DNA from 3 places in the Streptomyces sp. NPDC053367 genome. Region 2 is predicted to be linked to each of the others. Evidence: riboswitches for the same ligand, from Rfam matches in the RefSeq annotation. Region 2 holds a riboswitch; each other region holds the start of a gene.
What was found. Region 2 has a riboswitch for cyclic di-AMP ahead of ACIGXJ_RS13325 (C40 family peptidase). Riboswitches for the same ligand answer to the same signal wherever they lie in the genome.
Positions count from the first base shown of each region.

Region 1: it holds a riboswitch for cyclic di-AMP, as region 2 does, so the genes downstream of both, ACIGXJ_RS20495 (transglycosylase family protein) here and ACIGXJ_RS13325 (C40 family peptidase) in region 2, are expected to answer to the same signal.
Region 3: it holds a riboswitch for cyclic di-AMP, as region 2 does, so the genes downstream of both, ACIGXJ_RS25475 (transglycosylase SLT domain-containing protein) here and ACIGXJ_RS13325 (C40 family peptidase) in region 2, are expected to answer to the same signal.

Region 1 covers NZ_JBITYN010000007.1:95,892-103,288, reverse strand. Annotated here, with positions in the region: gene ACIGXJ_RS20505 (cytochrome P450) at 1-1,165, shown strand, start outside; gene ACIGXJ_RS20500 (transglycosylase family protein) at 1,431-2,420, shown strand; cyclic di-AMP (ydaO/yuaA leader) riboswitch at 2,604-2,782, shown strand; gene ACIGXJ_RS20495 (transglycosylase family protein) at 2,786-3,481, shown strand; gene eno (phosphopyruvate hydratase) at 3,800-5,080, shown strand; gene ACIGXJ_RS20485 (septum formation initiator family protein) at 5,228-5,704, shown strand; gene ACIGXJ_RS20480 (DUF501 domain-containing protein) at 5,755-6,294, shown strand; gene ACIGXJ_RS20475 (exopolyphosphatase) at 6,291-7,256, shown strand; gene ACIGXJ_RS20470 (PRC and DUF2382 domain-containing protein) at 7,387-7,397, shown strand, end outside.
Region 2 covers NZ_JBITYN010000004.1:129,150-136,546, forward strand. Annotated here, with positions in the region: gene ACIGXJ_RS13295 (adenosylmethionine--8-amino-7-oxononanoate transaminase) at 1-998, opposite strand, end outside; gene bioB (biotin synthase BioB) at 991-2,208, opposite strand; gene ACIGXJ_RS13305 (8-amino-7-oxononanoate synthase) at 2,357-3,484, shown strand; gene ACIGXJ_RS13310 (DUF397 domain-containing protein) at 3,551-3,760, opposite strand; gene ACIGXJ_RS13315 (helix-turn-helix domain-containing protein) at 3,770-4,639, opposite strand; gene ACIGXJ_RS13320 (ATP-binding protein) at 4,853-5,311, shown strand; gene ACIGXJ_RS13325 (C40 family peptidase) at 5,408-5,881, opposite strand; cyclic di-AMP (ydaO/yuaA leader) riboswitch at 5,885-6,088, opposite strand; gene ACIGXJ_RS13330 (hypothetical protein) at 6,386-6,694, opposite strand; gene ACIGXJ_RS13335 (ATP-dependent Clp protease proteolytic subunit) at 6,702-7,331, opposite strand.
Region 3 covers NZ_JBITYN010000009.1:190,881-198,277, forward strand. Annotated here, with positions in the region: gene ACIGXJ_RS25460 (M56 family metallopeptidase) at 1-282, opposite strand, end outside; gene fahA (fumarylacetoacetase) at 725-1,945, opposite strand; gene ACIGXJ_RS25470 (HAD family hydrolase) at 2,266-3,090, shown strand; gene ACIGXJ_RS25475 (transglycosylase SLT domain-containing protein) at 3,098-3,568, opposite strand; cyclic di-AMP (ydaO/yuaA leader) riboswitch at 3,573-3,753, opposite strand; gene ACIGXJ_RS25480 (CocE/NonD family hydrolase) at 4,022-5,983, opposite strand; gene ACIGXJ_RS25485 (polyprenyl synthetase family protein) at 6,224-7,234, shown strand.

The sequences.
Region 1 (7,397 bases), on a different contig from region 2:
GCACAGGACGCGTCTGCCGAGCGGGGTGGAGGCGTGGTTGGTCACGCGATACGCCGACGCCAAACAGGCGCTGGCGGACGCGCGGTTGTCGAAGAACCCGGAGCATCACGACGAGCCCGCGCACGCGAAGGGGAAGACCGGCATCCCCGGTGAGCGCAAGGCGGAGCTGATGACGCATCTGCTGAACATCGACCCGCCGGACCACACCAGGCTGCGGCGGCTGGTGAGCAAGGCGTTCACACCGCGAAGGGTGGCCGAGTTCGCGCCGCGGGTGCAGGAGCTGACCGACCACCTCATCGACCAGTTCGCGGCGAAGGGGTCGGCGGACCTCATCCATGAGTTCGCCTTCCCGCTGCCCATCTACGCCATCTGCGACATGCTGGGCGTCCCGCGGGAGGACCAGGACGACTTCCGGGACTGGGCGGGCATGATGATCCGGCACGGCGGCGGCCCGCGGGGCGGGGTCGCGCGGTCGGTGAAGAAGATGCGCGGCTATCTCGCCGAGCTCATCCACCGCAAGCGGGAGGCGCTGCCCGCGGAGCCCGCGCCGGGCGAGGACCTGATCTCGGGCCTCATCCGCGCCTCGGATCACGGTGAGCACCTCACCGAGAACGAGGCGGCGGCGATGGCGTTCATCCTGCTGTTCGCCGGATTCGAGACGACCGTCAACCTCATCGGCAACGGCACGTTCGCCCTGCTCAACCACCCTGAGCAGCGTGAGCGCCTCCAGCGCTCGCTCGCCGCGGGGGAGACCGGCCTCCTCGCGACGGGGGTGGAGGAACTGCTGCGGTTCGACGGGCCGGTGGAGCTGGCGACCTGGCGGTTCGCCACCAGGCCGCTGACCATCGGCGGACAGGACATCGCGGCCGGCGACCCCGTGCTGGTGGTGCTGGCCGCGGCGGACCGGGACCCGGCCCGGTTCCAGGACCCTGACACCCTCGACCTCGCCCGCCGTGACAACCAGCATCTGGGCTACGGGCACGGCATCCACTACTGCCTGGGCGCCCCGCTGGCCCGGCTGGAGGGGCAGACGGCGCTGGCCACCCTGCTCACCCGGCTGCCGGACCTGCGACTGGCCGTGGATCCGGCCGAGTTGCGCTGGCGCGGCGGCCTCATCATGCGCGGCCTGCGCACCCTGCCGGTCGCCTTCACACCGACCCGGTGAGCACCCGTCGCACCAAGGCGGCGTACAGCACAGGCCGTTGACGACGGCGAACGTGACACACCCTCAAGTCTGTGATCTTCACGTGATCTGTGCGGCATTAACTTGTGACAAGTGATCGTCTGCCGATACGTTCACCCATCAGCGCGGCGCCCCGCTTCACACGCCGCGTGGTCCCTGCTGTCGCACGAAAGGCTTCCGCATGCTCTCCGGGAACGGTCGTCACCGTCGCCCCCGCCAGGCTCCGGCTCTCCTCGTCGCAGCCGGAGTGACCGGCTCCGCCATCGCGATCCCGCTGCTCGGCGCCTCGGGCGCGAACGCGGCGGACGGTACGACCTGGGACCGGGTCGCGGAGTGCGAGACGGGCGGTGCCTGGAGCGCGTACGACGGCTACGGCCACTTCGGCGGCCTGCGGCTGACCCAGACGGACTGGGAGACCTACGGCGGCCTGGACTACGCCCCGAGCCCCGAGCAGGCCAGCCGTCAGCAGCAGATAGCCGTCGCCGAGCGCGTCCTCGCGGACCAGGGCGTCACGGCGTGGCCCACCTGCGGCCCGCTCTCGGGCCTCGGCGAGGACTCGGCGCCGGCCGACGTCGACACCGGAGTCTCCGAGGACGCCTCCTCGGGTCTGGGCGGCCTGATCGACACCCCCGGATCGTCCGAGTCGTCCGGTTCCTCCGGTTCCTCCGACTCCTCCCCTCTGCTCCCCTCCCCGTCGTCTTCCTCGTCGCCCTCGTCGTCTAACGGCTCGACAGGGAGCGACGGTCAGGACGAGCAGGGCAATCAGAGAAATACGACCAAAGCGGACCCTTCGCCTGATGCGGACTCCGGCTCGAGCCGGGACGCGGGTGCCGCTTCGCCGGAGTCCGACAGCTCCGCCACAGGCAACCTCCAGGACGACTCGGACAAGTCCGGCCAGAGTGGTACCTCTTCGGCCGACGCTGACGCCGACACGGGCACCGGCCGGCACCGCGGCGACAGCGCCGACGAGGGTGTCGGGGAGGACGTGGCGGACGGCCGTACGGGCGATTCCACGGCGCGTCACGCCTCGCGCGGCGGCGCGGTCGTACGGGATGCGGCCGACGGCGAGTACACCGTGCGGGCCGGCGACAGCCTGTGGGGCATCGCCGACTCCCTTGGACTCCAGGGCGGATGGTCGGAGCTGTATGCCGAGAACCAGCAGACGGTCGGTACCGATCCGAACCTCATCCTGCCCGGTCAGACGCTTGCTGTAGGGGTCGAACCGGGCGAAAAGTAGCGGGAGTTCACGCATGGTTCGCCGCCATATGTCCGGTTTGGCGAAACTGTGGGATGAGTCTCAGAAGCCCTGATCGTCTTTGAAAATCCGCCGATCGCCTGTCTACGGTCGTGACCGCTCGCCAACACGAGCCCCGGCAGCCACACACGCCGAATCCTGCCAGTGGCCGCCCGGGAACAGTCGTCGCGTCAAGCGCCGTAGGCAGGAGCGGGGGACCCAAGGTAAGCGCCGGGTCCGGGGGTTGAGGAAACTCGACACCGGAACCGGCTTGGGGTGAAGCCGCAGCTCGTGAGAGCCGCGGCCGGGCAACTCAACCGGCCCGAACCCGACAGCTCACCTCGCAGGCGTCGGTGAGGGGATCTTCCATGCTGTTTTCCGGCAAGGGCAAGCACCGTCGTCCGAACAAGGCCACTCGCGCCATCGCCATCGCCGGTGTGACCGGCGCCGCCGTCGCCGCCCCGCTCATGGCGGCCGGCAACGCCTCCGCCGCCACCGCTTCCGAGTGGGACGCCGTCGCCCAGTGCGAGTCCGGCGGCAACTGGTCCATCAACACCGGCAACGGCTACTACGGCGGTCTGCAGTTCTCCGCCTCCACCTGGGCCGCGTACGGCGGCACGCAGTACGCCGCCACGGCCGACCAGGCCAGCAAGTCCCAGCAGATCGAGATCGCCGAGAAGGTCCTCGCGGGCCAGGGCAAGGGCGCCTGGCCGGTCTGCGGCGTGGGCCTGTCCAGCACTCCGTACAACGGCGGCTCCGCGGACTCCGGCAGCACCGCCACGCAGGAGAGCACCCCCGCCCCGGCCCCCACCCGCGAGACCGAGCAGCAGAGCGCCTCCCGCTCGCAGGAGCGCCCGGCCGCGAAGAAGACCGTCACCACGCCGACCGGCAAGAAGGTCGAGAAGGGCGACGGCGAGTACAAGGTCGTCAAGGGCGACACCCTCAGCTCGATCGCCGAGAAGCACCACGTCAAGGGTGGCTGGCAGAAGCTGTTCGAGCTGAACAAGGACATCATCGACGACGCCGACTTCATCTACCCGGGTCAGCAGCTGCACCTCAAGTAGTCGGCGCTCTCCCCCCCTGGCTCCCCGCCCCGGTGCGTGTTCCCCCGTACGCACCGGGGCGGGGCCATGCCCGGGGGCCGTCGCCGGGATCATCGCCGGGGTCATCGCCGGGGTGGGCCGCGCCCGGCGGTGAGGGGGCGCGACGGTGCACGGACGAGCTCACCTCCGCCCGTTTGTTCCGTTCGGAAACAATTTACGCTCGGTTTCCGTCCACGGGGTGGGCGATCGGCTGGCCGATCCCCCGGAGCCGGTTAGGCTCGTCTCGCAGAGCCACCCGCGGTTCTGCTCAAAAGCGTCACATCCACGAAGGAGATGCTCGTGCCGTCCATCGACGTCGTCGTAGCCCGGGAAATCCTGGACTCCCGAGGCAACCCCACGGTCGAGGTCGAGGTCGGCCTCGACGACGGCAGCACGGGTCGTGCCGCCGTCCCGTCCGGCGCCTCCACGGGCGCCTTCGAGGCCATCGAGCTCCGCGACGGCGACTCGAACCGCTACCTCGGCAAGGGTGTCGAGAAGGCCGTCCTCGCGGTCATCGAGCAGATCGGCCCGGAGCTCGTCGGCTACGACGCCACCGAGCAGCGCCTGATCGACCAGGCCATGTTCGACCTGGACGCCACCGACAACAAGGGCTCGCTCGGCGCCAACGCCATCCTCGGTGTCTCGCTCGCCGTGGCCCACGCCGCCTCCGAGGCCAGCGACCTGCCGCTGTTCCGCTACCTGGGCGGCCCCAACGCGCACCTGCTGCCGGTGCCGATGATGAACATCCTGAACGGCGGCTCGCACGCCGACTCCAACGTGGACATCCAGGAGTTCATGATCGCCCCGATCGGCGCGGAGTCCTTCTCCGAGGCCCTGCGCTGGGGTGCCGAGGTCTACCACACCCTCAAGAAGGTCCTGAAGAGCAAGGGCCTGGCCACCGGTCTCGGCGACGAGGGCGGCTTCGCCCCGAACCTCGGCTCCAACCGCGAGGCCCTCGACCTCATCCTCGAGGCCATCAAGGAGGCCGGCTACACCCCCGGCGAGCAGATCGCGCTCGCCCTGGACGTGGCCGCGTCCGAGTTCTACAAGGACGGCTCGTACGTCTTCGAGGGCAAGAACCGCTCCGCCGCCGAGATGACGGAGTACTACGCCGAGCTGGTCGACGCCTACCCGCTGGTCTCCATCGAGGACCCGCTGTTCGAGGACGACTGGGACGGCTGGAAGACCATCACCGACAAGCTCGGTGACAAGGTCCAGCTCGTCGGCGACGACCTGTTCGTCACCAACCCCGAGCGCCTGGCCCGCGGCATCGAGGAGGGCGCCGCCAACGCCCTGCTGGTGAAGGTGAACCAGATCGGCTCGCTCACCGAGACCCTGGACGCCGTCGAGCTGGCCCAGCGCAACGGCTTCAAGTGCATGATGTCCCACCGCTCCGGCGAGACCGAGGACGTCACCATCGCCGACCTGGCCGTCGCCACCAACTGCGGCCAGATCAAGACCGGCGCCCCGGCCCGCTCCGAGCGCGTCGCCAAGTACAACCAGCTGCTGCGCATCGAGGAGATCCTCGACGACGCCGCGGTGTACGCCGGCCGCAGCGCCTTCCCGCGCTTCAAGGGCTGACCACAGCCCGACCGGCGGCCCGACCGGCGGCCGGCAGGGCCGACCGCGCCCTGAAGGCGGCCTGACAGGCAGCGTCGTACGTACGTCCCCGTACTCGGTCCCGTACCGTGTGCGGGGACGTACGCGCGTGAACGGGAGGCGGGCAACATGGCCGTGAAGGACCGGGACCGGTTCTCCACCGCGACCAGACTGCGGCTGCTCGGCGAGCAGACCGCGGCCCGCGTCTACCGCTCCCAGACCCGGCGCCAGGCGCGCCGCTCCCGGCTCACCGGCCGGGCCGCGCTGCTCGCCCTGGTGGTCTGCTCCCTGATCGTCGCCCTCGCCTATCCGATGCGGCAGTACGTCGCCCAGCGCGCCGAGATCGCCGACATGGAGCGGCAGCAGCGGCAGGCCCGGGAACGCGTCGAGGAACTGCGTGACCTCAAGGCGCGGTGGCAGGACGACGCGTACGCCGAGCAGCGGATCCGCGAACGGCTGCACTATGTGATGCCCGGGGAGACCGGCTACATCGTCGTCGACCCGGACGCGGCCGAGCAGTCCCGCGCCGACCACGGGGCGGCCGACCGCCCCTGGTACTCCAACGTCTGGGACGGCGTCGACAAGGCCGACGCCTCCGGCCGGTGAGAGACCGCCTGCGCACGACCTCCAGCGAAAGACACCAGAGAAAGACAGGCATGGAAACGCCCCCGCCGACCACTCCGCGTACCGAGCCCACCGACGCGGACGTCGAGGCCTTCAAGCAGCAGCTCGGGCGGTCGCCGCGCGGGCTGCGCGCCATCGCGCACCGGTGCCCGTGCGGCCAGCCCGACGTCGTCGAGACGGCCCCCCGGCTGCCCGACGGCACCCCCTTCCCGACGCTGTACTACCTGACGTGCCCGAAGGCCAACTCGGCCATCGGCACGCTGGAGGCCAACGGCGTCATGAAGGAGATGACCGAGCGCCTCCAGTCCGACCCGGAGCTCGCCGCGGCCTACCGTGCCGCGCACGAGGACTACATCCGGCGCCGCGACGAGATCGAGGAGCTGAAGAACTTCCCGAGCGCCGGCGGCATGCCGGACCGGGTCAAGTGCCTGCACGTCCTGGTCGCCCACTCGCTGGCCGCGGGCCCCGGCGTGAACCCGCTCGGCGACGAGGCCCTCGCCATGCTGCCCCAGTGGTGGAGCAAGGGCGCCTGCGTGACCCTGCCCGAGAAGACCGAGGAGGGGGAGCAGTGACCCGGGTCGCCGCCATCGACTGCGGTACGAACTCCATCCGCCTGCTGGTCGCCGACTGCACCGTGTCCGACGGCGCCGACGGCGCGGGTGCCACCGCCGAACTCGTAGAGCTGGACCGCCGTATGACGATCGTGCGGCTCGGACAGGGCGTCGACCGCACCGGACGGCTGGCGCCCGAGGCACTGGAGCGGACCTTCGCCGCCTGCCGCGAGTACGCGGCCGTCATCAAGGAACACGGCGTCGAGCGGCTGCGGTTCGTGGCCACCTCCGCCTCCCGGGACGCCGAGAACCGCGACGAGTTCGTGCGCGGGGTCATGGACATCCTGGGCGTCGAGCCCGAGGTCATCACCGGCGAGCAGGAGGCCGAGTTCTCCTTCACCGGGGCGACCAGGGAGCTGGCCGAGCACGACCACCTGCCCCGGCCCTACCTCGTCGTGGACATCGGGGGCGGCTCCACCGAGTTCGTCGTCGGTGACGAGCACGTCCGGGCCGCCCGTTCCGTGGACGTCGGCTGTGTGCGGATGACCGAGCGGCACCTGGTGCACGACGGCGAGGTGACCGACCCGCCCACCGGGGCGCAGGTCGCGGCCATGCGCGCCGACATCGAGGCCGCGCTCGACCTCGCCGAGCAGACCGTGCCGCTGCGCGAGGCGCGCACGCTGGTGGGCCTGGCCGGGTCGGTGACGACCGTGTCGGCGATCGCGCAGGAACTGCCCGAGTACGACTCGGCGGCCATCCACCACTCGCGGATCTCCCGGGACCGGGTCCGCGAGATCACCGAGTGGCTGCTGCGCTCCACGCACGCCGAGCGGGCGGCGATCGGGGCCATGCATCCGGGCCGGGTCGACGTGATCGCCGCGGGCGCGCTGGTGCTGCTGTCGATCATGGAGCGGACCGGCGCGGAGGAGGTCGTGGTCAGCGAGCACGACATCCTGGACGGCATCGCCTGGTCGGTCGCGTGACAGTACTCCTCTGAAGTGCAGCGGCAGCACTTACGGAAAGAATGTGCCCTTTGTGGCTCGTGTGTAGTTTCGCCCCTTTTGTGGTGTCAACCCGCCAAGGGAACCGCTCCCGGAGAAGGGTGAAACGAGCATGATCACCAA
Region 2 (7,397 bases):
TCCTGTCCGAGCAGCAGGTCCAGCGAGGCGCAGGCCACCGCGGAGGCGAGCGGGTTGGCCATGAACGTCGGCCCGTGCGCCAGCACCGGCACCTCGCCCCGCGAGATCCCGTCGGCCACGCGCGGTGTGCACAGCGTCGCCGCCATGCTGAGATAACCGCCGGTCAGCGCCTTGCCCAGGCACATCACATCCGGCGTCACACCGGCGTGGTCCGCCGCGAACAGCGCGCCCGTACGCCCGAACCCGGTCGCGATCTCGTCGAACACCAGCAGCACGTCGTGCGCGTCGCACGCCTCGCGCAGCACCCGCAGATAGGCGGGGGAGTGGAAGCGCATGCCGCCCGCGCCCTGCACCACCGGCTCCACGATCACCGCGGCCAGCTCGTGCGCGTGCTCCGCGATCGCCGAGCGCAGCAGCTCGGCGTACGCCTCCTCGTAGGCGGCCGGCGGCGCGTCGACGAACACCTGCTGCGGCAGGACACCCGACCACAGCGCGTGCATCCCGCCGTCCGGGTCGCACACGGCCATCGGCTGCCAGGTGTCCCCGTGGTAGCCGCCGCGCCAGGTCAGCATCCGCCGCTTCTCCGGTCGGCCCAGCGAGCGCCAGTACTGCAGGCACATCTTCACCGCGACCTCGACCGACACCGACCCGGAGTCGCACAGGAACACATGCTCCAGGCCCTCGGGCGACATGTCGACAAGGCGCTTCGCCAGCCGTACGGCGGGCTCGTGCGTGAGCCCGCCGAACATGACGTGGCTCATCCGACCGAGCTGCTCGCCCACGGCCTCGTCGAGCACCGGGTGGCGGTAGCCGTGGATCGCCGCCCACCAGGACGACATGCCGTCGACCAGCTCGCCCGAGCCGTCCGCGAGCCGCAGCCGGACCCCGCTCGCGGACTCCACGACCAGCGGCTGCGCCTGACCGGGCATCGGGCCGTAGGGGTGCCACACATGCCGCCGGTCCAGGTCCAGCAGCTCCGGTACGCCGAGCTCAGGCATTGGGCGCGAGGTCCGTACCGGCACCGCGGCGGCGTACGGCGACCAGGTCGGGGCGCGGCTCGTTCGCCGGGGCGGCGGAGGCGGCCGTACCGCACACGCCACCGTCCGCGTGGGAGCCGCAACCGCCCGCGGCCTCGCCGCAGCCGGCGTCCTCGTGTCCACCGCAGCCCCCCGCCGCCGCGTGGGAGCCGCAGCCCCCCGCGGACGCCCGGTGCTCGGGCAGCGTCACCTCGCCTGCGCCCTCCACCTCGAAGCCGGCGTCGGCGATCATCTCCAGGTCGGCCTTGCCGGCCTGGCCCTCGCTGGTGAGGTAGTCGCCGAGGAAGATCGAGTTGGCCAGGTGCAGCGCGAGCGGCTGGAGCGTGCGCAGGTGGACCTCACGGCCGCCCGCGATACGCACCTCGACGTCCGGGCACACGAACCGGACCATCGCCAGGATGCGCAGACAGCGCTGCGGGGTGAGGTTCCACTCCTTGGCCAGCGGCGTGCCCTCGAACGGGATGAGGAAGTTCACCGGCACCGAGTCCGGGTCCAGCTCGCGCAGCGAGAACACCACGTCGACCAGGTCCTCGTCGCTCTCGCCCATACCCGCGATGAGACCCGAGCAGGCCGACAGACCCGCCGCGTGCGCCTTCTGCACGGTGTCGACGCGGTCGGCGTAGGTGTGCGTGGTCGTGATGTCCGCGTACGTCCCCTCGGACGTGTTGAGGTTGTGGTTGTAGGCGTCGGCGCCCGCCTCGCGCAGCCGCTCGGCCTGGCCGTCCGACAGCAGGCCGAGGCACGCGCACACCTCGACGTCCTCGTGCTGGTCCTTGATGGCCTTGATGGTCTCCGAGACCCGGTCCACGTCACGGTCCGTCGGACCGCGCCCGCTGGCCACCAGGCAGACCCGCTTGGCGCCGCCGGCCAGACCCGCGGCGGCCGCCTGGGACGCCTCGTCCGGCTTGAGCCACGTGTACTTGAGGATCTCGGCCTTCGACCCCAGCCGCTGGGAGCAGTAGGAGCAGTCCTCGGGGCACAGGCCCGACTTGAGGTTGACCAGGTAGTTCAGTTTCACGCGCCGCCCGAACCAGTGCCGGCGCACCTTTCCGGCCGCGGCCACGACGTCGAGCAGCTCGTCGTCCGACGTGGCCAGCACGGCGAGCGCTTCCTCGCGGGTCGGCAGCTCGCGCCGAAGCCCCTTGTCCACCAGCGTGTTCAGCAGATCCATGAGAGCCGATCCTGTCGTACGGACCCACCCGGGGCCAATGTGACTTCGCACAACGAACGGCCTTCGACGTGTGGGTATTGCCACACCGTGGGCGGGTGATCCTGCGGCTAGTGTCTGTCCGCTGCCTACAAATCCTGCGGAGGGACCCATGGCGTTCGGCTGGATCGACGAGTCGGCGGAACAGCGCCGCCGCGCCGGACTCGTACGGACGCTGCGTCCGCGCCCCGCCGAATCGCCGCTGCTGGACCTCGCAAGCAACGACTACCTGGGCCTGGCCCGTCACCCCGAGGTCGTCGCCGGGGCGCAGGAGTCCGCCGCGCTGTGGGGCGGCGGCGCGACCGGCTCCCGTCTGGTCACCGGCACCACGGAACTGCACACCGCGCTGGAGCGCGAGCTGGCCGGCTTCTGCGGCTTCGAGGCGGCCCTGGTCTTCTCCTCCGGGTACGCCGCCAACCTCGCGGCGGTCACCGCGCTGGCCCCGCACGGCTCGCTGATCGTCTCCGACGCGGGCAACCACGCCTCGCTCATCGACGGCTGCCGGCTGGCCCGGGGCACCACCCAGGTCGTCGGCCACGCCGACCCTGACGCCGTCCGCAAGGCCCTGGGCACCCACGACGGCCCCGCGGTCGCGGTGTCCGACACGGTCTTCTCCGTCGACGGCGACGCGGCCCCGCTGGCCGCCCTCGCCGAGGCCTGCCGCGAGCACGGCGCGGGCCTGGTCGTCGACGACGCGCACGGCCTGGGCGTCCTCGGTGACGGCGGGCGCGGCGCGCCGCACGCGGCCGGTCTCGCGGGCGCCGAGGACGTCGTCGTGACGGTGACCCTGTCGAAGTCGCTGGGCAGCCAGGGCGGCGCGGTCCTGGGCCCCGCGCGGGTGATCGAGCACCTGGTCAACGCTGCCCGGACGTTCATCTTCGACACCGGCCTCGCCCCGGCGGCGGCGGGCGCTGCGCTCGCCGCCCTGGAGCTGCTGCGCCGCGAGCCCGAGCGGGCGGCGCGGGCGCGGCAGGTGGCGAGGGAGCTGTACGAGCGGCTGACGGCGGCCGGCCATGAGGCGGTGCGGCCGGACGCGGCCGTGGTGTCGGTGCGCGCTCCGTCCCCGGAGCAGGCCGTGCGGTGGGCGGCGGACTGCCGCGCCGCGGGGGTGGCCGTGGGCTGCTTCCGGCCGCCGTCCGTGCCGGACGGCATCTCCCGGCTGCGGCTGACCGCCCGCGCGGACCTCTCCGGGGAACAGATCGAACGCGCTGTGCGGGTGATCGGTGAGACGCGACCGTGAGTCGGCGAAGCACGGCCGTGTTCCGGAACCGATCCCTTTTCGGAAGAGGACGATCCTGGGTCGCCCTCAGTGGAATGCGGCCGTGAAACCGGCCCAGCTCTCGGGGGAGAAGAGCAGCGCGGGTCCTTCCGGCCTCTTGGAGTCGCGCACGGCGAGACGGCCCGACCAGCGGGCCGTCTCCACGCAGTTGTTGGCTCCGGTGCTGTAGCTGCTGCGCAGCCACTTCGCGCTGTGCAGTCGGGTACTGGAGGGGACGTTCCGAGGCAGTGCAGACATGGTGCCTCCTTATGCGCCGTCAACTGTCCCGGCGATGTGATCCAGCGAGTCCTCGGGTGAAAGGGCGTGCGCCTGAAGGGTGTTGAAGGCCTCGGTGTAGGCCTCCAGGTCTTCTTTCCGTTCGAGGTAGAGGCTACTCGTCATGTGGTCGAGAACAACCACGTCCAGATCAGAAGTGCGCGGAAATGAGAAGATAACGAAAGGCCCGGTGATGCCGATATGCGCCCCGGCGGAGAACGGCAGCACCTGGATACGGACCTGCGGCAGCCGCGCCGCCTCAAGCAGCCGCCGCCGCTGGCCCTCCATCACCTCGGGCCCGCCGACCTCCCTGCGCAGCACGGCCTCGTCCAGCACGGCGCTCAGTCTGAGCGGGGGCTGCGCCCGCAGCACCTCCTGGCGGGCGAGCCGCACCTGCACCAGCGCGTCCACGCGCTCGTCCGGCTCGTCGGCCAGGCCGGCCACCGCGGCCCGGGTCACCGCGCGGGCGTACTCGGGGGTCTGCAGCAGCCCGGGCACCACCGAGGTCTCCAGTGTGCGCATCGCGCTGGCCTGCGACTCCAGGCTGATGAAGTCCCGGTAGGCGGGTGGCAGCACCCCGCGGTAGGCGTGCCACCAGTGGTGCCGGCCGATCCCGTCGTCGGAGCCCGCCAACATCATCAGCAGCTCGCGCAGTTCGGGATCCGAGACACCGTAGGCGTCCAGCAGTAACCGTACGTCCGACGGTTTCACGCCACTCGCGCCCGTCTCGATCCGGCTCACCTTCGACTGATGCCAGTCCACCAGCCGGGCCGCCTCGCCGCTGGTGAGTCCCGTGCGGGCGCGTAGCGCACGCAGCTCCGCGCCGAGTTTTCGGCGGCGCACCGCCGGTCCGTGCTGCATGGGCCCCTCCCTGCTCCTCAAGGGCCGCCCAAATACGCTCTGCCGTCGCAGAGTTCACCGCTTCGAGCGACAGATATATGCATATCTTGGTGGATCGCCACCGTTACCGGCGTACTGGTGGCAGTCTGGCGAACGAAACACCGGTCCGGGACCGTACTCGAACCATCCGATGCATGTCGGACCGCGATCCCGTGGGAAAGGGACGACGTCGCCATGGCAGACCACCTGGAAGCATCCGTCACTCTGCCGAGCGATCCCGCCTCGGTCTCCGCGGCCCGCGCCTTCGTCGTCGGCACCCTCGGGGAGTGGGGTCTGCCGGCGGACACGGACGGCGCCGACACCGTCCGGCTGATCGTCTCCGAACTGGCCACCAACGCCGTACAGCACACCTTCGGGCAGTCACCCACCTTCACGGTGGAAGTGCGTCTGGAGCGCGACGAACAGCTGCGCATCGGGGTCACCGACAGTCATCCGCGGTTCCCGAAGCGACTGCCGGCCGCGGTGCAGCAGGACAACGGCCGCGGCATGGTGATCATCCGCTGTCTCACGGCGGAGTGCGGCGGCCGGCTGCGCGTCAGACCCACCCGTGAGGGCGGGAAGACCGTCCTCATCGAGCTCCCCTGGACCGTCCCGGCCCGGCCGGTGACCACAGCGGGCCAGCAGGAGCCGTGAGCCCCCGAGAGCGCGCACCAGCGCCGCTCGGGGGCCCAGGAGAGCCGGTCCCGGGCGCCGACGGCCGGTCAGGAGGCCTCGGCGCCCGGGACCGGGTCAGCTGACGCGGCCGTACCAGACGCTGCTCGTCCAGATCTTCTGCAGCCTGACCACGTCGCCCGTCTTCGGCGCGTGCCAGATCCGGCCCTTCCCGGCGTAGATGCCCACGTGGTAGACGTTCGAGCCCGAATGGAAGAACACCAGGTCCCCCGCCCTGCGGCTCTTGGCGGAGATGTGCCGGGTCTTGTTGTACTGCTGGGCGGCCGTACGCGGCAGGGACTTGCCCGCCTTCTTGAACGAGTAGAGCGTGAGCCCGGAGCAGTCGAACCGGTACGGACCCGTGGCGCCGTACTTGTAGGGCGAACCCTTCTTCGAGGCCGCCACCTGCAGGGCCTTCGTCGCGGGCGTGGCGGCCTGGGCCTCGGCGGCGACACCGGGCACCACCAGGGAGCCGCCCACGGCGGCGAGGGTCAGGGCCGAGGCCGTACCGGCACGGGCCATGAGAGACGGGACACGATTCTGCGCGGTCATGCGCAACCCTTCGTCAGCCGCCTGTGAAGGATGACCTGTCGGATTCGGGCTGGCGAAGTGGCCCGGCCGCCCGAAGGCGGCTTCACCCCAAGGACCGCTCGGACAACTGCTCTCCGGCGGACCGTCGTGCTTGGGTCCTCCACTCCTGCCGATCCACTCCTGTCGACCGGTCATCCGGGCGGCGGCAGGACTCGGCGTCCGCCCGGATCGCCCCGCCGCGGTGGCGGGGGCTTGTCGTCAGACAGGGATCTTCACTCACAACTGTCCGAAATACCCAGTGGAACCGGGGATTTGTGTTGTTACTCACCACTCGCCCGTTCGGGTGGACAGCTTGATCGACAAGCGTCCGTCAAGACCGCCGAAAGCCCCCGGACCAGGGACGGAACGCATTGCTCCGCGGTGAAGGCGCGCGCACCGCGCAACCGTTGGGGCCCCGAGATAGGACAACCGTCTACTCCGAAAGGGGGTACGTCATCTGGTCCGTTTAACAGCGGCTCCGCGCGCTCAGCCGTCGGAGCGCGACGGCAGCGCCACCCGCGCGGTGCGGCGCTCGCCGTCCAGGACGCGCAACGCCCGCGCCAGCGTCGGCGCGTGCAGCTCCGACTCACCCCGTTGGTGCATCAGGGCGAGTGCGTCGCGCAGTTCGGCGGCCTTGCGCACCAGCGCCTGGGCGGCCCGCAGTCCGCCGTACGTGTCGCCGTGGTGCGCGGGGTTGATCCGGCCCAGCAGGTCGACCGTCTCCAGGTAACGGTCGATCAGCTCTCCCTCCGCGCGCGTCAGCGCGGGCAGCGGCGGCAGTTCGGGTGGCAGCACCGGCGCCTCACTCCCCGTCCGGCGGGGCGAGGGCAGCCGCGCGGGCGGGCACGATCCGGTCCACCAGGCCGTACTCCAGCGCCTCCTGGGCGGTGAGGACGCGGTCGTGCTCGATGTCCGCGCGCACCTGCTCCCGGCGGCGCCCGGTGTGCCGGGCCGGCATCTCCTCCAGCCCGGCCCGCGTCCGCGGCAATTCCCGGGCCCGGCCCGCCGGATCGCCGGCCTGTCCCTCCACCGGCTCGCCGAGGGCGGGCTGGCGCAGCGTGATCCGCGCACCCGGCAGCGCCAGCCGCCTTCCCGGCGTACCCGCAGCGAGCAGCACCGCCGCGGCCGTACCGGCCTGCCCCAGGCAGACCGCCTCCACGTCGCAGCCGACGGAGCGCATCGTGTCGTGGACCGCCGTCATGGCGCTGTACGAGCCGCCCGGCGAGTACAGGTGGAGCGAGATGTCCCGGTCGGGGTCCCTGTGCTCCAGATACATGAACTGCGCCGTCACGTCGTTCGCCGACGTGTCGTCGACGCGTGTGCCCAGCAGGACGATCCGTTCCTCCCGCAGCTTCGTGTACGGGTCCCCGGTCCCCGGCCCGGAACCGGTGCGCTCGGCGGGCAGGACATGGCGCGCGGACGGTGGGCTCATGACTCACGCCTCCTTCCGGATCCCCGACGGAGGGGCTCCGTGAAAAATGTACAGGACGTACATGAC
Region 3 (7,397 bases), on a different contig from region 2:
GAGGACGGTGACCCAGGGCGGCGCAGCGGACAGGTCGTAGGCGGCGGTGACGGCCGACGGGGCCGGGGCGAAGACCCGGGACCGGACGGTCCCGAAGACGGCGGCGGCACTCAGCACGAGGGCGGTGAGGCAGCACAGCAGAACGGTCGCCACCAGGCACTGCCACACCCACAGCGCGACCACGGGTTCCCGTTCGGGCCAGGCGGCCCGGGTCAGCGCACGGGGGACCGGCACGGCGGCCGTCAGGGCGACGACGCCCAGCAGGAGCATGCAGACGGTCATGCCACGGGCTCCGGATCCTGATCGGAAGGGTCGGCTGCGGGGCAGGTGGGCGGGCGACGCGGGGGTGCAACGCCGGGCGCCGCACCCTCCGGCGGTCGGAGCGGACCGGCGACCGCCCGCCGCCAGTATGACGGCGACGGGCGACCGACGTAAGAAATCCGGCAGGACCGTCGCGGATCACGGGCCTTGTCGAACGTGCCGACCGGGCTCACCTGGACAGGCCCCCGGCCAGACACCCCCGGCCAGGCGCCCCCAACCAGGCACCCCGGGCCAGGCGCCCCGGGCCAGGCGCCCCGGGCCAGGCGCCCCAAGCCAGGCATCCCCGGCCAGGCACCCCGGGCCAGGCTCACCCGGTGCCGCAGTGCCCTCGCCGGGGCGGAACCAAACAGGCTCACCCCCAGGATCCCGGGGATCCCGGCCGGCTCACCCGCGGAGCGAGCCCTCAGTCGACCCGGCCCGGCACGACGCGCCCGGTCACCTCGCCGAGACCCACCCGGGTGCCGTCCGGGCCGGGAGCCCAGGCGGTCAGGGTGACGACGTCGCCGTCCTCAAGGAAGGTGCGCTTGCCGTCGGGGAGTTCGAGGGGGTCGCGGCCGTTCCAGGTGAGTTCGAGGAGGGAGCCGCGCTGGGCCTCGGTGGGGCCGCTGATGGTGCCGGAGCCGTAGAGGTCGCCGGTGCGCAGGGAGGCGCCGTTGACCGTCATGTGGGCGAGCTGCTGGGCGGCGGTCCAGTACATGGTGGAGAAGGGAGGTTCGGAGACGACATGACCGTTGATCGCGACGGAGAGGCGCAGGTCGTAGCCGTGGGGCTCCTCGTCGCCGTCGTCGAGGTAGGGCAGCAGCGGGTGGGTGCGCTCGGGCGGGGCGACACGGGCCTCCTCCAGCGCCTCCAGCGGGGTGATCCACGCCGACACGGAGGTGGCGAAGGACTTGCCGAGGAACGGGCCGAGGGGGACGTACTCCCAGGCCTGGAGATCGCGCGCGGACCAGTCGTTGAGCAGGCACAGGCCGAAGACGTGATCGCGGAAGCCGGCGAGGGGCACGCTGCTGCCCATGGGCGACGGCGTGCCGACGACGAAGCCGACCTCGGCCTCGATGTCCAGGCGGACGGACGGGCCGAAGACGGGCGCGGGGTCGGCGGGGGCCTTGCGCTGGCCGGAGGGCCGGATGACGTCGGTGCCGGAGACCACGACCGTGCCGGAGCGGCCGTGGTAGCCGATCGGCAGGTGCTTCCAGTTCGGGGTGAGGGAGTCCTCGGCGTCGGGGCGGAAGATCTGGCCGACGTTACGGGCGTGGTTCTCCGAGGCGTAGAAGTCGACGTAGTCCGCGACCGTGAACGGCAGGTGCAGGGTCACCGAGTCGAGCGGGTGCATGAGCGGCTCGATGGTCTCGCGGTACGAGGGCACCGTCACCCAGGCCGTCAGCGCGCGCCGGACGTCGGACCAGGCCGTGCGGCCGGCGGCCAGCAGCCGGTCGAGGGAGGGCTGGGCGAGCAGGGTGACGTAGGGGGAGCCGAGGGCCCGGGCCGCCGCGCCCGCGTCGAGGACGTGGTCACCGAGCCGGACGCCGACGGTCCGCTGGTCCGGGCCGCCGGTGGAGAACACACCGTACGGAAGGTTGTGCGGGCCGAAGGGGTCGCCTTCGGGGACATCGAAGGGGGGCATGCGGTTGTGCCTCGCTCTCGTGCGTGCCGTGTGCGGTGCCGTGCGGCCGCCCGCCGGTGCGGGCACGGGCGGGCGGCTGGGCCACACGTTACGGCCGAGGCGGCCGTCTTGGGCAGTGCCCCAGGGGCTGGCGGGGTGCCGCCGCCGGTCGGGGGAGAGGAGGCTGCCCGACGGGGAGGTCGTAGGTTCGCAGGGCGACACCTGGGGGTGAAATCCCGGAGAGTGAAAGGGAGTTGAAGGGGCGTGTGGGCTGGGACGGGCGCCCTGCGGGGGCCGGTCGGCGCCGGGGAGGGGGCGCGCGATGTCCGTATTCTCTGATCATGGCCGCACCCACCGCATATGCCGAGCGCACCCCGTACTCACTCATCGCCACCGATCTGGACGGCACGCTGCTTCGCGGCGACGACACGTTCTCCGATCGGTCGCGGGCCGCTCTGGCGCTGGTGGCGCACGCCGGCGCCCGACATCTGGTGGTGACCGGCCGGCCCGCGCCCCGGGTGCGCCCCCTGCTGGAGGACCTGGGCTGCACGGGGCTCGCGGTGTGCGGGCAGGGCGCGCAGCTCTACGACGTCGGCGCCGACCGGCTGCTGTGGTCCGTCACCCTGGACCAGGAGCTGGCCGAGACCGCGCTCGGCAAGATCGAGGCCGAGGTGGGGCAGGTGTACGCGGCCGTGGACCAGGACGGCGTCGACGGGCTCACCCTCATCGAGCCCGGCTACACGATGCCCCACCCGACGCTGCCTGCGGTGCGGGTGGAGCGGCGCGACGATCTGTGGTGCGAGCCGATCAGCAAGGTGCTGCTGCGCCATCCGAGTCTGGGTGACGACGAGTTGGCTGCCGTGGCGCGCGGGGTGGTCGGATCGCTCGCCACGGTCACCATGTCCGGGCCGGGCACCGTGGAGCTGCAGCCGTGCGGTGTCACCAAGGCGACCGGCCTGGCACTGGCGGCCCGGCACCTCGGGCTGGCGCCCGGGGACACGCTGGCGTTCGGCGACATGCCCAACGACATCCCGATGTTCGACTGGGCCGCGCACGGCGTGGCCATGGCCAACGCGCATCCGGAACTGAAGGCGGTGGCCGACGAGATCACCTGCTCGAACGAGGACGACGGCATCGCCGTCGTCCTCGAACGGATCTACTGCTGAGGAGGGATCAGTACGCGCCGAAGACGTTGTCGATCGATCCGTAGCGGGCCGCCGCGTAGTTGCAGGCGGCGGTGATGTTCGCGACCGGGTCGTACGGGTCGAAGGCGGTGCCCGGCACGTGGTACGCCGCGAAGGTCGGGTCGATGACCTGGAGCAGGCCCTTGGAGGGGGTGCCCGCGAGCGCGTTGGAGTCCCAGTTGTTGATGGCGAGGGGGTTGCCCGAGGACTCGCGCATGATGTTGCGGTAGATGCCGTCGTAGCTGCCCGGGATTCCGTGCTGGGCCATGACGTCGAGGGACTGGCGGATCCAGCCGTCGAGGTTGTCGGGGTACACGGTCGCCGTCGCCGTGGCCGCGGGGGCGGCCGAGGCGCCGGTCGCGCCGACGAGCGGCAGCGCGAGCGCGGCGGCGGCCACACCGGCGGCGGCGAGGGCACGGGCGAGACGGGGACGGCGGTTTGCATGCGTGTGCGCAGGCATGGGGAATTCCTCTCCGGCGCCTGCGAGGTGAGCTGTCGGGTTCGGGCGGAAAGGTGCCCGGCCGTGCCGAAGAAGGCATGGCTTCACCCCTAGCCGTCCCGGGTGTCGTAGCTGGTACGACGTCCGGGACGGCGACTTACCTGGGTCCCCCGCTCCTGCCGCTGCGATGTCGGTGGGTGCCTTGGGCGGCGGCAGGACTAGGCGTCCGCCCGGCAGGCCGGGAACGTATGCGAGAGCACATGCGCGAAACAAGTGCCGGATTCACACAAAGCACCGGTCAGGCATGATCCAGTCTGTTTGCGGCACTTGATCCTTTATGGCGACTGCCGCTCAACCAGGCGGCGGGAGGCGGCTTGCGCCGGCGGGGCAGGCCGCCGCGCGACCGGCCGGGCAGTGAGTCATCTCACCGTCGATCACAAGAGCGGCAATTGAGACATCGAGCCCAACTCGCCCTTAATCGGCGGCCCGTGGAATCCGCTTCTCCCAGGTGCGGTGGAACACGACCTCGCCGCCCTCCGTGCAGACCACCTCGTCCGAGGTGACGAAGTGCTCCCCGTCGCAGCCGATCTCCGAACGGGTGCGGACCGTGGCCTCCCAGGGCAGCTCGGGCCGGTGCAGCCGGACCGACCACTCGGCGCGGGCGCGGGCCGACAGCGGATCGTCGGCGCGGATCGTGTACGTCTCCAGCGCCTCCTCGGTGAGCTCCAGACCGTCCGGGTACACGCGTGTGCCGCCACGGACCGGAAGGACCTCAAGGCGCCACAGGCCCTCGGCGACCTCGCGCACCACCACCCGCTCCGGCCGGGGCTCGTCCAGGGTGGCCGGCAGGCTCACCCCCAGCGGCTCGGCCTGCTCCGGCTCCTCGAAGCCGACCTCGGCGCCCGCCTCGCGCGAGCGCACGGGCAGCTCCAGCGTGCTGCCGGCCGGGTCCAGCGTGAAGCCGGCCCCCGACCCCGGCTCGGGCCAGATCCACGGCCAGTACGCCGAGGAGACGGCGAGCCGGATGCGGTGCCCGGCCGGGAAGGCGTACCCGACGGCGCCCAGCTCGAAGTCCGCCCGCTGCGCAGGCCCGGCGGCCACGAGGTCGAGCGTCCCGCGGGTGACCAGCGTCGAGGACCCGTCCGGGGCCACGTCGCACAGCCGGGCGGCCACCTGCCCGCGCGGCGCCGCGCAGGCAAGCCGCAGCCGCACCCGGGGCCGCCCCAGCACCCAGGTCTCCTCGCCCACCTCGAACTCGAAGCACGCCGAGCGCGCGTCCTCCTCCCGCTGGTCCGGCGGCAGGTCGGCGTCGTGGCCGAGGGGCCGGAAGCGGCCGGCGTCCACACCGGTGTGCATCGGCGACCGTACGACGACGGGGGCGCCCCGGAGGGCGTACGTCACCGGTGTCACCCTCGGCGAGGGCCAGGCGGGCTCCCCGGCCCAGCCGCCCGGCAGGGCCGGGTACGTCGTGGCCGGAGGGTGCGCGTCGGTGACGTAGGAGCGCAGCAGGGGCTCAGCCAGGACGCCGGTGTCCTCGTCCTTCAGCCAGTGGTCCCACCAGCGCAGCGTCTCCTGCAGGAAGCCGATCGCCGGGCCGGGCGGCCGGTCGCGGTCGGGATAGCGGTGGGGCCAGGGGCCGAGCAGGCCGCGGACCCGGTCGGCGGGCAGGCGCTCCAGCAGGTGGAGCACGGTGTCGCGGTACGGGTCGTGCCAGCCGCTCACCGCGAGAACCGCCGCGCGGATCGCGTCGGGGTCCACACTGCCGCCGCCCTGCGGCCAGGGCGCGTCCCCGGGCTGCCGGTCCAGCCAGGTGTGCACGGCCGGCGAGACGGCCTCCAGCCGCCTCAGCCACAGATCGCGCCGGCCCTGACCGGCGTACGACGGGTCCGGCGGGAGACAGACCCGGGCGAGGGCCGCGGCGGAGCGGGTCAGCACCTCCTCCGCCCGGACGGAACCCGAGGCGGTGTGCGGTTCGTTGTCGGGGTGGTCGTCGGCGCAGCAGACCGCGACGACCGCCCTGAGCGGCTCGGGCGCCAGAGCCGCGACACGGAGGGAGCTGAGGCCGCCGCGGCCGATGCCGAACATGCCGACCCTGCCGTCGCACCACGGCCGGGCCGCCAGCCAGAGCACCACGTCCACCCCGTCGGCCGTCTCCAAGGCCGAGCGGCCGTCCGCGGGCAGCCCCTCGCTGTTGCCGTACCCGCGGGCGTCCACCCGGACGGAGGCATAGCCGTGCCCCGCGTACCAGGGGTGGCGCTGGGCGTCACGGACCGCGGTCGAGTCGGTCAGCCGGTCCGGCGCGTACTCCAGGAGTACCGGGACGGGCTCGTCCGTCAGGGGCCGCCACACGCGCGCATACAGCAGCGTCCCGTCCGCGAGCGGGACGCGCAGGTCCTCGTGGGCCGTGTCGTGGGGGAAGGACGTACGGATGCGCATGGCGGGATCCCTCGGGGGGTACCTGGGCTCAGCGTTGGGGCGGCGCTCTGTTGAGTCGATAAATGTCCGTTCTTATCGGTTGATCAGCAACATACCGGCCGTGCCGCAATACCGCCCGGCCTGCGGGGTGGGTGGCAGCAGTGATCGAAACGTGACCGGATACGCTGACTTGAGTGATGGCAGCGACCTATCGACATACCGCGTAATCGCCAGTAGACACCAGCAGACAGGAGACCCCTCGTGACCGTCGTCGGGCCGTTCGGGCTGAGCGTGCGGGACCAGGCTCTGGAAGCCGATGTCCAGGCCGGATTGGCGGCTGTCGAGGAAGGGCTGCTCGAGGCCACCAAGAGCGAGGTGCCCTTCATCACCGAGGCCGCCCAGCATCTGGTGCGGGCGGGCGGCAAGCGGTTCCGGCCGCTGCTCGTGATGCTCGCCGCCCAGTTCGGCGACCCCTACGCGCCGGGCGTCGTGCCCTCGGCGGTGGTGGTCGAGCTGACCCACCTCGCCACGCTGTACCACGACGACGTCATGGACGAGGCGTCCGTGCGCCGTGGCGTGCCCAGCGCGAACACCCGCTGGGGCAACTCGGTGGCCGTCCTCACCGGCGACTTCCTCTTCGCCCGCGCCTCGCACATCCTGGCCGACCTCGGCCCGGAGGCGGTCCGCGTGCAGGCCGAGGCGTTCGAACGCCTGGTGACCGGGCAGATCCTGGAGACCGCGGGACCGGCCGACGGCCGCGACCCGGTCGACCACTACCTGGACGTGCTGGGCGGCAAGACGGGCTCGCTGGTGGCGGTCTCCTGCCGGTTCGGCGCCATGATGTCCGGCGCCGACGAGACGGTCGTCGACGTCCTCACCCAGTACGGTGAGCGGCTCGGCGTCGCCTTCCAGCTCGCGGACGACGTCCTGGACATCGCCTCCGACTCCCACGAGTCCGGCAAGACGCCCGGCACCGACCTGCGCGAGGGCATCCCCACCATGCCGGTGCTGCGGCTGCGCGAGCGCGCGGCCCGGCTCGGGCTCGCCGAGGACATCGCCCTGTGCGAACTGCTCGACTCCGACCTCACCGACGACGCCCGGCACGCCGAGGCGCTCGCCGCGATGCGGGCGCACCCCGCCCTGGAGCAGGCCCGCCGCGACACGATCAGGTTCGCGGAGGAGGCCCGGGCGGCGCTCGTGCCGCTGAAGGAGTGCGACGCGAAGGCGGCGCTGATGGAGCTGTGCGACGCGGTGGTGCACCGGGCCGGCTGACGACCCGTTCGACCGAGATCGCCCAAGGGCGGCGCGCCCTGGACCCTTACGGGTCGGGGGAGGCGCCGCCCTTGTGTGTCATACCGCAGTAGTACGCGGAGTTGGCTCCGGAGAGTGACGCCCCGGCGGCGGGCATTTGGTCAGATGGAGACCAGACGGAAAA